2 regions of the Pseudomonas sp. TE3728 genome follow, and region 1 is predicted to be linked to the other one. Evidence: riboswitches for the same ligand, from Rfam matches in the RefSeq annotation. Region 1 holds a riboswitch; the other holds the start of a gene.
What was found. Region 1 has a riboswitch for cobalamin ahead of cobO (cob(I)yrinic acid a,c-diamide adenosyltransferase). Riboswitches for the same ligand answer to the same signal wherever they lie in the genome.
Positions count from the first base shown of each region.

Region 2: another riboswitch for cobalamin. It lies ahead of ACZ89R_RS05280 (CbtB domain-containing protein); the one in region 1 lies ahead of cobO (cob(I)yrinic acid a,c-diamide adenosyltransferase).

Region 1 is NZ_JBWBQT010000001.1:6,072,351-6,080,348, reverse strand. Features, by position in the region: gene bluB (5,6-dimethylbenzimidazole synthase) at 1-199, opposite strand, end outside; gene ACZ89R_RS26860 (cobyrinate a,c-diamide synthase) at 196-1,578, opposite strand; gene cobO (cob(I)yrinic acid a,c-diamide adenosyltransferase) at 1,589-2,200, opposite strand; cobalamin riboswitch at 2,282-2,532, opposite strand; gene ACZ89R_RS26850 (hypothetical protein) at 2,687-3,271, shown strand; gene ACZ89R_RS26845 (PQQ-dependent sugar dehydrogenase) at 3,340-4,653, shown strand; gene ACZ89R_RS26840 (C40 family peptidase) at 4,756-5,292, opposite strand; gene ACZ89R_RS26835 (C40 family peptidase) at 5,458-6,096, opposite strand; gene hda (DnaA regulatory inactivator Hda) at 6,325-7,029, opposite strand; gene ACZ89R_RS26825 (AI-2E family transporter) at 7,260-7,998, opposite strand, start outside.
Region 2 is NZ_JBWBQT010000001.1:1,310,191-1,318,188, forward strand. Features, by position in the region: gene cobN (cobaltochelatase subunit CobN) at 1-2,185, opposite strand, end outside; gene cobW (cobalamin biosynthesis protein CobW) at 2,189-3,262, opposite strand; cobalamin riboswitch at 3,364-3,579, opposite strand; cobalamin riboswitch at 3,778-4,005, shown strand; gene ACZ89R_RS05280 (CbtB domain-containing protein) at 4,127-4,333, shown strand; gene ACZ89R_RS05285 (CbtA family protein) at 4,345-5,052, shown strand; gene ACZ89R_RS05290 (cobalamin biosynthesis protein) at 5,049-5,462, shown strand; gene cobM (precorrin-4 C(11)-methyltransferase) at 5,545-6,291, shown strand; gene nfuA (Fe-S biogenesis protein NfuA) at 6,439-7,023, opposite strand; gene ACZ89R_RS05305 (fatty acid cis/trans isomerase) at 7,273-7,998, opposite strand, start outside.

The DNA of each region.
Region 1 (7,998 bases):
GCAGTACCCGGTCGCTGATGCGGATGAAACGCCAGGGCTGCATCAGGCCGACACTCGGCGCTTGGTGCGCGGCTTCGAGCAGACGTCTCAGTAACTCGGGTTCGACGGTGCCGCCGCTGAAGTGCCGCATGTCGCGGCGCTCGGCGATGGCACGATAAACCGCTGCGCGTTCGGCTTCGGAAAATGTGTTGTCGGTCATGGCCTCTTCGCGAGCAAGCCCGCTCCCACATTTGAATTGCATTCCCCTGTGGGAGCGGGCTTGCTCGCGAAGGCGTCCTCAAGGTCAGGCACAAACAGCGCTGCAATCGCCGATGGATTGGACGGAAAATAAAAATGTACATAAGAGGCCGTCATCCGCCCCTCACGATAAACCGCCTCCGCCCCTCGTCCGCCATTGGGGCTCAACCCTCGAGCAATCGGCTCAAGCCCGGTGCTGGTCAGCGAGTGGTGATAGGTGTGCCCACGCAGCAAACCTTCCGGCAATTCGACCGCCTGCAAGGCCAACGCGGCAAGACGCTTCTGCATCACCGCCTCACCGGCCAGCAAGCCAACCAGTTCAGCGCGAGTGCCCTCGACATCGGTCAAGGAATCCAGCAGATACAGCATGCCGCCACACTCGGCCAGCAACGGTTTGCCCGCCGCGTGGTGAGCGCGGATCGCGGTCAGCATCGGCGTGTTTTGCGACAACGCTACATGGTGCAATTCAGGGTAACCGCCCGGCAGATAGAGGCTGTCTGCCTCAGGTAATTCGCTGTCGCGGATCGGCGAAAAGAAAGTCAATTCGGCTCCCATGGCCCGCAGCAGATCCAGGCTCGCGCCGTAGGTAAACGCGAAAGCTTCATCCCGGGCCACGGCAATCCGCACACCGGCCAGCAACGGTTCGGCTGCGATCATTTCAGGCGCGGCGAATTCCACGGCTGGCGGCAGCGCCACATCGCAACTGCTGGCTAATGAGTCGGCCGCCGCATCGAGACGCAGGTCGAGATCATTCAATTCACTGGCCTGAACCAGGCCGAGATGCCGACTTGGCAATTCGATGCCGGTCTCCCGGGACAACGCTCCGTACCAGCGCAAACCTTCAGTCAGGCTGCCTTCGAGCAATTGCGCATGGCGCACGGTGCCGACCCGATTGGCCAGCACACCGGCAAACGGCAAATCCGGCTGATAACGCGCAAGGCCCAGGGCCAGCGCGCCAAACGTCTGCGCCATCGCGGTGCCGTCGATCACGCCGAGCACCGGCACACCGAAGTGCCGCGCCAGATCGGCGCTGGATGGCGTACCGTCGAATAGCCCCATGACGCCTTCGATGAGGATCAGATCGGCTTCGCCAGCGGCTTCCCACAATAGACGACGACTTTCTTGCTCGCCGACCATCCACATGTCGAGTTGATAGACCGGTGCGCCGCTGGCGCGCTCGAGAATCATTGGGTCGAGGAAGTCCGGGCCGCATTTGAACACGCGAACCTTTCGCCCCTGATTGCGATGCAAACGGGCAAGCGCGGCGGTGACGGTGGTCTTGCCCTGGCCGGAGGCCGGCGCGGCGATCAGTACCGCCGGGCATTGACGATGGCTATTCATAAAGTGCAGTTCACAACTCGACGCCTTTTTGCGCTTTGATTCCGGCCTGGAAGGCGTGCTTGATCATGCCCATTTCAGTGACAGTGTCGGCCAGTTCGATCATCTCGGGCTTGGCGCCGCGACCGGTGACCACCACGTGCTGCATCGGCGGACGGGCCTGCAAGTCGCTGAGCACCTGATCGAGATCGAGGTAGCCGTGCTTGAGGGCGATGTTCAATTCATCTAACACCACGAGGCCAATGGCCGGATCACGCAGCAATTCGCGGGACACTGCCCAGGCGGCTTCGGCGGCGGCGATGTCGCGCTGACGGTCCTGGGTTTCCCAGGTAAAGCCCTCGCCCATCACATGAAAACGCACTTGCTCCGGGAAGCGTCGGAAGAACAGCTCCTCGCCGGTGCTGGTGCGCCCCTTGATGAACTGCACCACGCCGCACTGCATGCCGTGACCCATGGACCGCGCAAGCATGCCGAACGCCGAACTGCTCTTGCCTTTGCCATTGCCGGAAAGCACCAGCAGCAAACCGCATTCATTCGGCGAGTTGGCGATGCGTTCGTCGATCACCGCTTTTTTTCGCAGCATGCGCGCCAGATGGCGTTCGTCACGATCGGGAGTATCAGTCATGGGGGAGCTCTCCGTTGGGGCTGGATAACGGCGGGCAGGCACAAGAATAGACGGCAAGAAGCCTGGCATCGCCCACCGTGATGCCGTTGGATGAATCAGGCCGGTCTCCGGGCTCATGAGCGGCTTGCGCCTGACTACGCGCCTTCCCATGTCGACAGTCGACACAGTGGCTAGGGCCTGATGACAGGCCCTCGCGCAGCTTTTACTCATTTACCGTTGCGGGGGCAGCGCCGGGATCGTGATCATTCTTCGCTGGAAGAAATTCATTCACCGGCTTCCCTGTTTCACTCTGTCGACCAAGGTCACAGAGCACCTGAAACAAGCCGCGAAGGTTAGAGGGTTGGGGATGGAGCGTCAATTAAAGCCGGGACACCGCTGAGCGAATAACTGCCGTCGATCAATTAACTGACGCCAATCTTGTGCCAAACTGCCAGCAGTGATATCAAAGAGCCACAACCTGACAACACAATAACAAGGGTGAGCCACATGCAAGGCATGATCATCAGCAATCCGAAGCTGGAATTCCTGCGGCCGGTACTGGAACGCTGGTTTGACTGTATCGACCGCTACAACACCGTGCGCGGCGATAACGATACACCTTACTGGTACGACGAAAACGCCAACCTCGGTCTGCTCTGCGCCGCGGCCTGGATGGCAGAAATGGTCACGCTGGCACAGACGTCGACCCGCAAACAGATCGAAGAAGGCGAACGCAACGCCCGCGCCGATCTGTTTATCGCCAGCAGCGAAGAGCGCGCGTATCTCCAGGCCACCCAGCGCTGGCCACGGGTCAATAGCCTGAACCTGACTCAGGCATTGGCGGACATCACCAGTGACGCGAAGCGAATCAGCTACGCCAGCGATCTGAAACTCGGCTGTCTGTTTGTCGCGCCACAAAAAGCCCAACACAGCGCCACCCCGGAAGAACTCCAGGACATGGTCGACGACCTGCAAAAGGAACATACCTGCGCCGTGGCCTGGTATTTCCCTTACGCCTACCGCAAGTTGCGCAATGAAGCCGGCAACTACCATCCAGGCATCGCTGTTCTGCTCAAGGAAGCCCGCGGCTGACCGGTTGAACCATCGAACGTCTACGCTTCTCTATGATTACGTCAATGCATTCATAGGGAAGATCAGTAATGCGCAAACCCCAGCTCGTTTTCATCATCGCGCTCGCCGGAGGGCTCGCCGCCTGTGGTGAAACCTCCAGCCTGCAAGTCTCGGATGGCACAGGCCCCTCGCCCAAGCTGCCAGAACCGAATAAAACCCTGATCCCGACGGTGAACATCGCCCCGGCGATCGGCTGGCCTGAAGGCAAGAAACCTGTCGCCGCGACCGGGACTCAAGTGGTGGCGTTTGCCGAAGGCCTCGATCATCCGCGCTGGCTCTACGTATTACCAAACGGCGATGTGCTGGTGGCCGAAACCAATGCACCGCCTAAACCCGATGATGGTCAAGGCATTCGCGGCTGGGTCATGGGCAAAGTCATGGGCCGTGCCGGTGCTGGCGTCCCCAGCCCGAACCGCATCACCCTGTTGCGGGACAAGGACCACGATGGCGTTGCCGAAACCCGCACGGTATTCCTGGAAAACCTCAATTCGCCCTTCGGCATGACCCTGGTCGGCAATGACCTGTACGTCGCCGACACTGATCGCCTGCTGCGTTTCCACTATGAAAACGGTGAGACGGCGATCAAGTCGCAGCCCATCAAGGTGGTCGACCTGCCGGGCGGCACGCTGAATCATCACTGGACCAAAAACGTCATCGCCAGCAAGGATGGCAGCAAGCTGTACGTCACCGTGGGCTCGAACAGCAACGTCGGCGAAAACGGCATGGATCAGGAGGAAGGTCGCGCGGCGATCTGGGAAGTGGAACGCGCCACCGGCAATCATCGGATCTTCGCCTCGGGGATTCGTAATCCAAACGGCCTGGCCTGGGAACCGCAGAGCGGCGCACTGTGGACAGCCGTCAACGAGCGTGACGAAATCGGCAGCGACCTGGTGCCGGACTACATCACATCCGTGAAGGATGGCGGGTTCTACGGCTGGCCCTACAGCTATTACGGCCAGCACGTCGACATTCGCGTCGAGCCGCAAAACCCCGACCTGGTGGCCAAGGCGATTGCACCGGACTACGCGGTGGGGCCGCATACCGCGTCACTGGGCCTGACGTTCGCCGAAGGCAGCAAGTTGCCCGCGCCGTTCACCCAAGGCGCCTTCATCGGCCAACACGGCTCGTGGAACCGCAAACCTCACAGCGGCTATAAAGTGATTTTCGTGCCGTTCACCGCCGGCAAACCGACCGGGCAGCCGGTGGATGTGCTCACCGGCTTCCTCACTGACGACGAAAAAGCCATGGGCCGGCCGGTGGGTGTTGTGATCGATCAGCAAGGCGGCTTGCTGGTGGCGGATGATGTGGGGAACAAGGTGTGGCGCGTTTCCGCGGCTAAGTAAATGTCAAAAGATCGCAGCCTTCGGCAGCTCCTACAGGGTGTACGCCATCCAACGTAGGAGCTGCCGCAGGCTGCGATCTTTTCCGGCAGACGCCTACATCCGCTACGGATTATGTGCCAAATGCTCAGGTTGCAAGACGCGCTTGGCGCTCAGGTAGGCTTTCTGCCAGTAAGCCTTGGACAAGCTGTCCAGCTTGACCGTGCCGCCCGTGGCTGGCGCATGGACGAAGCGGCCTTCGCCGACGTAGATCCCGGCGTGGCTGACCTGGGAACCGCCATTGGTGGCGAAGAAAATCAGGTCGCCGGTTTGCAGGCCTTCCTTGCCGACACTGGGGGCTTGCATGCCGATCATCTCGCGGGTGGAGCGCGGCAAGGAAATGCCGGCGACATCGCGATACACATAACCGATCAGACCGCTGCAATCGAATCCGGAATCCGGCGTGTTGCCGCCCCAGCGATAAGGTGTTCCCACCAGGCCCAGCGCGCGAAACAGCACGTCTTCTGCCGCAGGGGAAAAGGCTTGGGAAGGACCGAAAACAATGGGAGCACGAACCACCGGCGCAGGGGGCGGTGTGCGGCTGGCGCAGGCGCTGAGCAGCGCTGCGAAGAATATGAGTGTGAGGCGGGCCGACATCGTCATAAACAGAACATCCTGATCTGGCTGCGGCTTTTTCCACCGAAAAGGCAGAAAAGAAAACCGCCTGCGCAGAACGCAGGCGGTTTGCCATCAATAATAGATCAGGATTCTAGCGGCTACGCGGCAAACTTCAAGTAAGACTTTAAGTTCGCCTTATAAACTGTCCGCTTACTTGCGAGCCGTGACGATAGCCGGGGCCGCAGTCGGCGCCATCGCGAGTGCGCGTTTGGCTTCGATGAAGGTCTTGCTCCAGTAGCTGTCGCCCAGACTATCAATCCGGACACCACCGCTTTTGCGGCTGCTGGAGTGGATGAACTGGTTGTCACCCAGGTAGATCCCGGCGTGGCTGACACGACCGCGACGACCATTGGTGGCGAAGAACAGCAGGTCACCCGGTTTGAGGGCGCTGCGAGCAACCAGAGGCGCGTCAACGTTGATCATTTCGCGGGTGGAGCGCGGCAGGTTCATGCCGGCCTCTTCACGAAACAGATAACCGATGAAGCCGCTGCAGTCGAAGCCGGCCTCGGAGGTGCCGCCAAAACGGTAACGGGTACCGATCAGGGACATGCCACGTTCGAGGATGCTGTCGGCGAGAACCGGAAGCTGGTACGACTTGCCGCCGGCGAAGTCTGCCAGTTCTTTATCGGTGACTAGCTCTTCCTGGAAAAGAACGGAAGAAGACTGCGCGGTAACTGAATTTGAAACCTGCTGTTTTGGCGCTTGCTGGGACACTGGAGAGTGGGCAGCGCAACCGAACAACAGGGTGACGAGTGCGAGAGGCACGAGGGGTGCGAAGCGATTTAGCATGGGCACGACCGTGGCTGATAGTTTCTAAAGAAGCCGCGACTATGCCCGCTATCGACCTCATTTGCAAATTCAATCGATCTGTATGTGACTTTTCGGTTTCTCGTTTACATCTAAGCGCTTAAGCCCATTTTGAACCTTTGCGCAGCCTGCCCTCTTGCAGGAAAGCGGGTTTGTTGACGCCTGGAATATGCCGAAACCCGTGTAAAACCTGAGTTTGATCAGGTTTTTTTACCAACCAAGGGTTTCTTTCAGGAACGGGATTGTCAGCTTGCGCTGGGCTTGAAGGGAGGCCTGATCGAGGCGTTCAAGCAGCTCGAAAAGCGCACTCATGCTGCGGGTACCGCGGGTCAAGATAAAATGCCCGACTTCGTCGGTCAGGTGCAGGCCGCGACGGGATGCGCGCAACTGCAAGGCACGCAATTTGTCTTCGTCAGAGAGTGGGCGCATCTGGAAGATGAGTGCCAGCGTCAGCCGCGACTTGAGGTCTGCCAGCTTCACCGGCAGTTCACGCGGGGATGTCGAGGCGGCGATCAGCAGACGCCGGCCGCTGTCACGCAGACGATTGAACAGATGGAACAGCGCCTCTTCCCAATCCGCCTTGCCGGCGACCGCCTGCAGATCGTCCAGACAGACCAGTTCGTATTGTTCGAGGTTATCGAGGATTTCAATGCCGCGGTCCAACAACTCGGCCAACGGCAGGTACACCGCCGGTTCTCCCAGTTGTTCGAAGCGCAGACACGCCGCCTGCAACAAATGCGTTCGCCCTACCCCGTCCTTGCCCCAGAGGTAAATCAGGCTTTCCGTCCAGCCGGCGTCGGCTTCGCAGAGCCGCTCGACATAGCCGAGTGCAGCGGCATTGGCGCCTGGGTAGTAATTGATAAAGGTAGCGTCATCACGCAGACGCACACCTAGGGGCAGCTGAATCGGTTTCATGCTGACTGAACAGTTCCAAAGGAACCGTTAGTGGCCTCTGTGTAAAGTTTGCGAAGTTTATACCCGTGAGGCTGACCGCACAATGCGACAGACCACAAGCAAAATCAAAGGTTTGCGTTAATGCACTGGTTTTATGACAGTTTCTTTGGCGGCGCATGTGACAGCCGCACGAGGGATACGGGCAAACCTGGCACGAAACCAGGCTGCCCGCCATGAGCGATCAAAAACCCTTACAGCGCGGATTCGTCGACACCACCATAGATATCCGAATCCTTATACAAATCATGTACGTGACGCACCAGGACCATGATCACCGCCGCTACCGGCAATGCCAGCAACACACCGGTAAAACCAAACAGCTCGCCGCCAGCCAGGATGGCGAAGATCACCGCCACCGGGTGCAGGCCGATCCGGTCGCCCACCAGCAATGGTGTCAGGACCATGCCTTCCAGCGCCTGCCCGACCATGAACACCGCGACAATACCGATCATGGGATACAAATCACCACCGAACTGGAACAGGCCGGCAATCAATGCCGCACCAATTCCGATGACGAACCCCATGTACGGCACGATCGCCGCCAGACCGGCAATCAGACCAATCAACAGCCCCAGCTCCAGCCCGACGATCATCAAGCCTGCGGCGTAGATCACACCCAGCGCCAGCATCACCAGCAACTGCCCGCGCACGAAGGCCCCGAGCACTTCATGGCATTCTCCCGCCAAGGTCATGACGCGCTCTTCACGATCACGGGGCAGCAGGCTGCGGATCTTGGCCATCATCAGATCCCAGTCGCGCAACAGATAAAAACTCACCACAGGAATCAGCACCTGATTGGCCAGCAGGCCAATCAGCGCAAGACCTGAAGCCGTCGCCTGACTCAGCACCACCCCGACCACATCGGTGGTCTGGCCCATGTGCTCGCTGAACGCCGCCTTGAGCTTGTCGAATTTCCAGAAGCCATCCGAC
Region 2 (7,998 bases), 4.8 Mb from region 1:
ATTGCGCCCCACGACCATCGCCCCGCGGAATACGCAGCAAGGCCAATAAGGTGTCGATGCGCAACCGCCCCACTGGCGACTCGCCAAACACGTGCAGGCCGTCGCGGATCTGCGACTCCTTCAAGTCGCACAGGTACGTGTCCAGGCGCGGCAACCAGATCGCCGCATCGGCATCGCTGTCGAGTTTCTCGTCCAGTTGCAGTTCGCGGTCGATGTGCGTGTCGCGCACCAGTTGCAGAATATCGCGCTGCAGTTCCCGGGCGCGGCGCGGATCGAGCAATTGCGCTTCGTAATATTCGTCGGCCAACAATTCGAGATTGCGCAGCGGGCCGTAGGTTTCGGCGCGGGTCAGCGGCGGCATCAGGTGATCAATGATCACCGCTTGAGTGCGGCGTTTGGCCTGGGCGCCCTCGCCCGGGTCGTTGACGATGAACGGATAGATGTTCGGCAGCGGCCCGAGCAACGCATCCGGCCAGCAGTTTTCCGACAACCCGACGCCCTTGCCCGGCAGCCATTCGAGGTTGCCGTGCTTGCCCACATGGATCACGCCGTGAGCGCCGTAGGTGTTGCGCAACCAGAAGTAGAACGCCAGATAACCGTGAGGCGGCACCAGGTCGGGGTCGTGATAGACCGCGCTCGGGTCAACCTGATAACCCCGGGCCGGTTGAATGCCGACGAAGGTCAGGCCGAAGCGCAGACCAGCAATCATCATTCGTCCGCCACGGAACATTGGATCGCTTTCGGGCGCGCCCCAGCGCTCCAGCACGGCTTGGCGATTGGCCTCGGGCAGCGCGTTGAACATCAGGTTGTAGTCGTCCAGCGCGAGGCTTTGATGACAGGGACGCTGATCGAGGGTATCGAGGTCGTTGCTGACGCCGCCGAGCAATTGCTGGATCAGCGCGGTGCCGCTGTCCGGCAATTCAACCGGTAGCGGATAACCTTCAGCGTGCAGCGCTCGAAGGATGTTCAACGCCGCAGCCGGAGTATCGAGGCCGACGCCGTTGCCGATACGCCCATCGCGAGTCGGGTAGTTGGCGAGGATCAGGGCGATGCGTTTTTCGCCGTTGGGCACCCGCGCCAGATCGATCCAGCGCCGGGCCAGTTCGGCGACAAAATCCATGCGCTCAGGTTGCGGCCGGTAGCAGACCACGTCTGACTGACTGCGCTCACTGCGCCAGGCCAGGTCCTTGAAACTGATCGGCCGGCTGATGATCCGCCCGTCCAGCTCCGGCAGTGCGATGTGCATCGCCAGGTCGCGGGGACCGAGGCCTTGTTCGCTGGCGCGCCAACCGGGTTCATTGTCCTGGGCACAGATCGCCTGGATCACCGGAATATTGCGGCGAAACGGCCGCAGGTGCGGCGCTTCGGGGCTGGACTGGGCGAAACCGGTGGTGTTGAGAATCACCCCCGCCTCGACTTCATCCAGCATGTCCTCAACCACCGTCAGGCAGCCGGGCTCTTTCAAACTGGCCAGCGCAATCGGCAATGGGTTCAACCCCGCCGCCTGCAAACGCTGGCAGAAAATATCGATGAAACCGGTGTTTGCCGCCTGCAAATGCGAGCGGTAAAACAGCACCGCCGCCACCGGCTGATCAGCTTGCCAGTCGGCTTGCCAATCGCTCAGCTCAGCGGGGCTTTTGTGCGGATGGTAAATCGCGGTGCGTGGCAGGGTTTGCGGCTCGGACCATGAGTAGTCGCGATCCAACCAGCGATTGGCGAGGCAGCGAAACAGGTCGAGTGCGTTGGCCATGCCGCCCTGACGCAGGAAGTGCCAGAGCCGGTCGCGGTCTTGCGCGGTTACGGTGCTCAGGTCACTGAGTTCCGGGTCCGGGCGATCGTCCCCCGGCACCAGAATCAGCTGCACACCGCGCTCGGACAATTCCACCAGCCGCTCAATGCCGTAACGCCAATAGGCGATGCCGCCGTGCAGCGAGATCAGAATCACCTTGGCGTGGCGCAGCACTTCGTCGACGTAGAGATCGACCGAGGCGTGATTCTGTACCTGCATCGGATTGGCCAGGCGCAGGCTCGGGTAATCGTCGGGCAACTGCTGCGCCGCTTCGGCGAGCAATGCCAGGCTGGAATCGCCGCTGCACAGGATCACCAGCTCGGCGGGGGTTTGTCCAAGGTCGGCAATGTTGTCATCCGACACGAAACCGCCGGGCTGAGTCCTGAGCAGGTGCATGGTTTAAACGCTGAGCGCAGCGCGCAATTGCGCTTCGAGCGCAGCGGCGTCCAGATCCTGACCGATCAACACCAGACGGGTGGTGCGCGCTTCTTCAGCGCCCCACTGACGGTCGAAGTGCTTGTCGAAACGCGTGCCCACGCCCTGGATCAGCAGGCGCATCGGCTTGTTTGGCACCGCTGCAAAACCTTTGACCCGTAGGATGCCGTGCTGGACCACCAATTGAGTCAGCGCGTCCATCAGCAGGCTTTCGTCGGCTTGTGGCAGCTCAATCGAGATGGAATCGAATGCGTCGTGGTCATGCTCATCGTGATGGCCGTCTTCACCTTCGTGGTGATGATCGTGATGGCTGTGGCGGCTGTCGATGTGTTCTTCAGAACCGGCACCGAGACCGATCAGCACGTCCAGTGGCAGACGACCACTGCTGGCTTCGATGACTTTCACCGCGGGCGGAAGTTCTTCGGCGACTTCCAGGCGCACGCGGGCCAGGTCTGCGGCGCTGATCAGGTCGGCCTTGTTGAGGATCACCAGATCGGCGCTGGCCAGTTGGTCGGCGAACAGCTCATGCAGCGGCGATTCGTGGTCCAGGTTCGGGTCGAGTTTGCGCTGGGCATCGACCTGGTCCGGGAACGCAGCGAAGGTGCCAGCAGCGACGGCCGGGCTGTCGACCACGGTGATCACCGCGTCAACGGTGCAGGCGCTGCGGATTTCTGGCCACTGGAAGGCTTGAACCAAAGGTTTTGGCAGGGCCAGACCCGAAGTTTCGATCAGAATGTGGTCGAGGTCGCCGCGACGAGCCACCAGTTCGCGCATCACCGGGAAGAATTCTTCCTGAACCGTGCAGCACAGGCAGCCGTTGGCCAGTTCGTAGACGCGGCCGTTGGCTTCTTCTTCGGTACAACCGATCGAGCACTGCTTAAGGATTTCGCCGTCGATGCCCAGCTCGCCGAACTCGTTGACGATCACCGCGATGCGACGGCCCTGGGCGTTGTCGAGCATGTGGCGCAGCAAGGTGGTTTTGCCCGAGCCGAGGAAGCCGGTAACGATGGTGACAGGGAGTTTGGCCAGTGTTTTCATCGGATGCCCTTTGGCAAGGTGGCGGGCATACGGGACGACAATCGCAGCGGCGGATGCACGCGCGCAAGAGTTCCGCCACCGGATCACCCCGCCCGGTTGTAGTGAGAATCTGTATCGAGGCAGGTCTCCTGGCTGACGGTGTGCCGGGCGAGTCAGCCTGGCATTCGCTGCGCCTTCCCGCGAACCTGATGGATCAGGGCTTGCAGTGGCGTGGCAGCGAACATCACCGTTCACAGTTGCGGGGGCAGCCGCGGCATCGACCGCGTTCCCTTCTTAGCTTCGGCAGACGCCGAAGAACCTCGAAAGCGCAAGGCTACGCATCGTGTGGGGGCGGGTCAATCACTGAGCACGCCGCCCCCCTGTAGGAGCTGCCGAAGGCTGCAATCTTTTGATCTTGTTTTTGAAAGCAACATCAAAAGATCGCAGCCTTCGGCAGCTCCTACAAAGAGCCAGTCAGCAGCGGGCATCCAAGTGAGAACCCTTGCCAATTGACGCCCAACCCCCGCCCATGCTCTCCTACACGCCTTGTTACGGGTGCCCTTCACAGGGTGAAACGGGAAACCGGTGGATCATGTGCTTTACTCTAAAGCCATGTCAGTCCGGTGCTGCCCCCGCAACGGTAAGCGAGTGAAGCGTCAAATCCACTGTGCCCGTCATACGGCATGGGAAGGTGATGCTTGCAGGTTTGGGCACAAGCCCTGCCCCTCGCGAGCCCGGAGACCGGCCCGCAACACAAAGTGACTTTTACGTTCACTGAATAACAAACCCGCGGTGGGCGGGCGCTGTTCGAAATCTCTGCGTGCCCCGGCGTACGGAGGTTTTCATGCGCTCTATTCACCCGCTGACAGACCAGAGGGAAGCGCCATGTCGATCATCAGCAGCACCGCCAGCAACACCGATAAAAAGAGCACGATCAGCACCACCACTACCCTGAGCCAACGCCTGACCGCCGCTTTTTGTGCGTCGATTCTTGGCGCCAGCCTTGTGTATTTCGCCGGTTTCTCGCACATCGAAGCGGTACACAACGCCGCGCACGATACCCGTCACAGCGCCGCATTCCCGTGCCATTGAGACCTGCTGACATGATCAAGCGTATTGCGCAAACCGCAGGTTTCGCCGGGCTGCTGGCCGCCCTGCTGCTGACCCTGCTGCAAAGCTTCTGGGTGGCTCCGCTGATTCTGCAGGCCGAGACCTACGAAAAATCCGAGCCGGCCGCGGTTGAAATCCACGAGCACGCCGCGGGTGCTGTCACCGCTCACACCCACGATGCCGAAGCCTGGGAGCCAGAAGACGGCTGGCAGCGCGTGCTGTCGACCACCGGCGGCAATCTGGTGGTGGCGGTGGGTTTCGCCCTGATGCTCGCGGGCCTCTACACCTTGCGCGCTCCACGCCGTACCTCTCAGGGCCTGCTCTGGGGTCTGGCCGGTTACGCGACGTTCGTGCTGGCGCCTACCCTCGGCCTGCCACCTGAGCTGCCGGGCACTGCCGCGGCGGATCTGGCGCAACGGCAGATCTGGTGGATTGGCACCGCCGCGTCCACAGCAGTCGGCATCGCGCTGATCGCATTCAGCCGCCACTGGCTGATGAAGATCCTCGGCGTGGCGATCCTGGCCGTGCCTCATGTGATTGGCGCGCCGCAACCGGAAGTCCATTCGATGCTCGCGCCGCAAGCCCTGGAAGCGCAGTTCAAAATCGCTTCGCAGCTGACCAACATGGCGTTCTGGCTGGCCCTGGGCCTGATCAGCGCCTGGTTGTTCCGCCGCAAAAGCGATGGCCAATACTCCGCATGACTGACGTCAGCGCAGCGCCGACCCTGGTGGTCGGCCTGGGCTGCCAGCGCGGCTGCCCCGTCAGCACGCTGCGGGCGCTGCTTGATCAGGCGTTACAGGCCCATCAAATCGAGCTCCGTGAGATCAAGGCCTTGGCCAGCATTGACCTGAAGCGCGAAGAACCCGCCCTGATCGAACTGGCCGAACAACTGGCATTGCCGTTGATGTATTTCAGCAGCGAACAATTGGCCGGTTATGAACCGCAACTCAGCCACCACTCGGACATCGCGTTCGAACGCACCGGCTGTTACGGCGTAGCGGAAAGTGCCGCGCTGGCACTGGCCGAACAATTGGCTCAAGCACCGGCAAAGTTGCTGATTCCACGACAAAAATACGCCCAGGCCACCCTCGCATTGGCCTGCGCCGCGTAAAATCCCCGATAATCCCCGCCTTCGATCATGAGCAATCTTCATCTGAAGCGTGCCCATATCCTTTTTCTGACAGGAAACGACGATGACCGTCTACTTCATTGGCGCAGGCCCCGGCGACCCGGAACTGATCACCGTCAAAGGCCAGCGGCTGATTCGTAGCTGCCCGGTCATCATCTATGCAGGCTCCCTGGTGCCCACCGCCGTGCTGGAGGGCCACCGGGCCGAACAGGTGGTCAACAGCGCCGAATTGCACCTGGAACAGATCATCGAGCTGATCAAGACCGCCCATGCCAACGGCCAGGACGTGGCCCGGGTGCACTCCGGCGATCCGAGCCTGTACGGGGCGATTGGCGAGCAGATTCGCTACCTGCGTGAACTCGACATCCCTTTCGAAATCATTCCCGGCGTCACCGCCACCGCCGCCTGCGCGGCGCTTTTGGGTGCTGAACTGACCCTGCCGGACGTGTCACAAAGCGTGATTCTCACCCGCTACGCCGACAAGACCGCGATGCCGGCCGGTGAAGAGCTGGGCAGTCTGGCGCAGCATGGGGCGACCATGGCGATCCACCTTGGGGTCAATCATCTGGAGAAGATCCTTGCTGAATTGCTGCCGCACTACGGCGCCGATTGCCCGATCGCGGTGATTCATCGGGCGACCTGGCCGGATCAGGATTGGGTGGTGGGGACGCTGGCGGATATTGCCGGGAAGGTTCAAGCCAAGGGATTTCGCCGGACGGCGCTGATTCTGGTGGGTCGGGTGTTGGGCAGCGATCACTTCAGTGAATCATCGTTGTATCGCGCGGGGCATGCGCATTTGTATCGCCCATAAGATCAAAAGATTAAAAAATCAAAAGATCGCAGCCTTCGGCAGCTCCTACGCGCCTGTGGGCGCCGCCGAAGGCTGCGATCTTTTAAGGCTTCATCCATAAAAAAACGGTGCTCACGGGCACCGTTTTTTTATGTCGCAGCGAACACCTTAGTAGTAGGCGTTTTCTTTCTGCGTGTGGTCGGTCACGTCACGAACGCCCTTGAGCTCAGGAATACGCTCAAGCAAGGTGCGCTCGATGCCTTCCTTCAAGGTGACGTCTGCCTGGCCGCAGCCCTGGCAACCGCCGCCGAATTTCAGCACGGCGATGCCGTCTTCGACCACATCGATCAGGCTGACCTGACCGCCGTGGCTGGCCAGCCCCGGGTTGATTTCGGTTTGCAGGTAGTAGTTGATGCGCTCGTTGACCGGGCTGTCGGCGTTGACCATCGGTACCTTGGCGTTTGGCGCCTTGATGGTCAGTTGGCCGCCCATGCGGTCGGTCGCGTAGTCGACGACTGCATCGTCCAGGAAGGCTTCGCTGAAGTGATCGATGTACGCGGTGAAGCTTTTGAGCCCCAGCGCGGTGTCTTCGGGTTTTTCTTCGCCCGGCTTGCAGTAGGCAATGCAGGTTTCGGCGTACTGGGTGCCAGGCTGGGTGATAAAGACGCGGATGCCGATACCCGGGGTGTTCTGCTTGGAGAGCAGATCAGCCAGGTAATCGTGGGCGGCGTCGGTAATGGTAATAGCGGTCATGGAAACTCCTCGCAGGCTTGGACGCAGTTTACGCCAATCATCGCGCCGGACAAAGTCCTAGTATTTTTGTCGGGAAAGTGTGCCTGTCGATGAACATCTGATCACCGTCGCCCCCTGTAGGAGCAAAGCTTGCTCGCGAAAGCGGTCCAACAGTCGACATCTATGCTGAATGTCAGATCGCTTTCGCGAGCAAGCTTCGCTCCTACAGGGGTTCAGCCAGGGTTCGGGGGTGCGTGTTCAGGCCTTCAATCAAAGATTCTCGTAGCGGTTCATGTCCAGCACGCCCTCTTCCACCGGGTCGGTGTCGTGGATATAGCGACTCAGATCATGGAAATATTGCCAGAACTGCGGATGGCTGCGGCGAATGCCCCAGCGTTCGACGATTTTCTCGAAACTGGCAGCGTCCTTCGCGGTTTCCATCGCATCAACGAAAGCGGGCACTTGGCCGGCCGGAATGTTGAACATGAAGTTCGGGTAGCTGCTGAGTACACCCGGATAAATCGTCAACGTATCGAGCCCCGGCTGATAGCGCCGCGACTCACCCAGCAGGAACGCCACGTTGCTGTGGGCCCGGTTGCGCAGCAGGCTATAGACCCCGCGCTTGCCGCTTTGAGTCTCGATGCGCAGCATCGTGGCTTCTGGCAATTGATCGATGACCTTCAGCCCCGCAGACGGACGTGAAGTCAGGCGGCTCAAGGCCTGTTCGGCGTTCTGCAAGGCCAGATCGATGTTCGGCCGCGAGCAGTAGGCACCGTCGCAGCGGTTGATCGGGTCGGGGTTGGCGTTGAGTTCGCCGTACCGGGCCAGCAATTGCAGGGCGAAATCGCGTTTCGGGTCCTTTTCGTCCAGCGTCAGTGCCGTGGGTTTGTCGTTGTCGATGTACTCGTAATCCAGCCACATCTTGAGCTGGCCGCCGTTCTGATACCAATCGTCGAGATACCCATCCCGTGAATCGGCCGGCATCAAGCGCAGGAA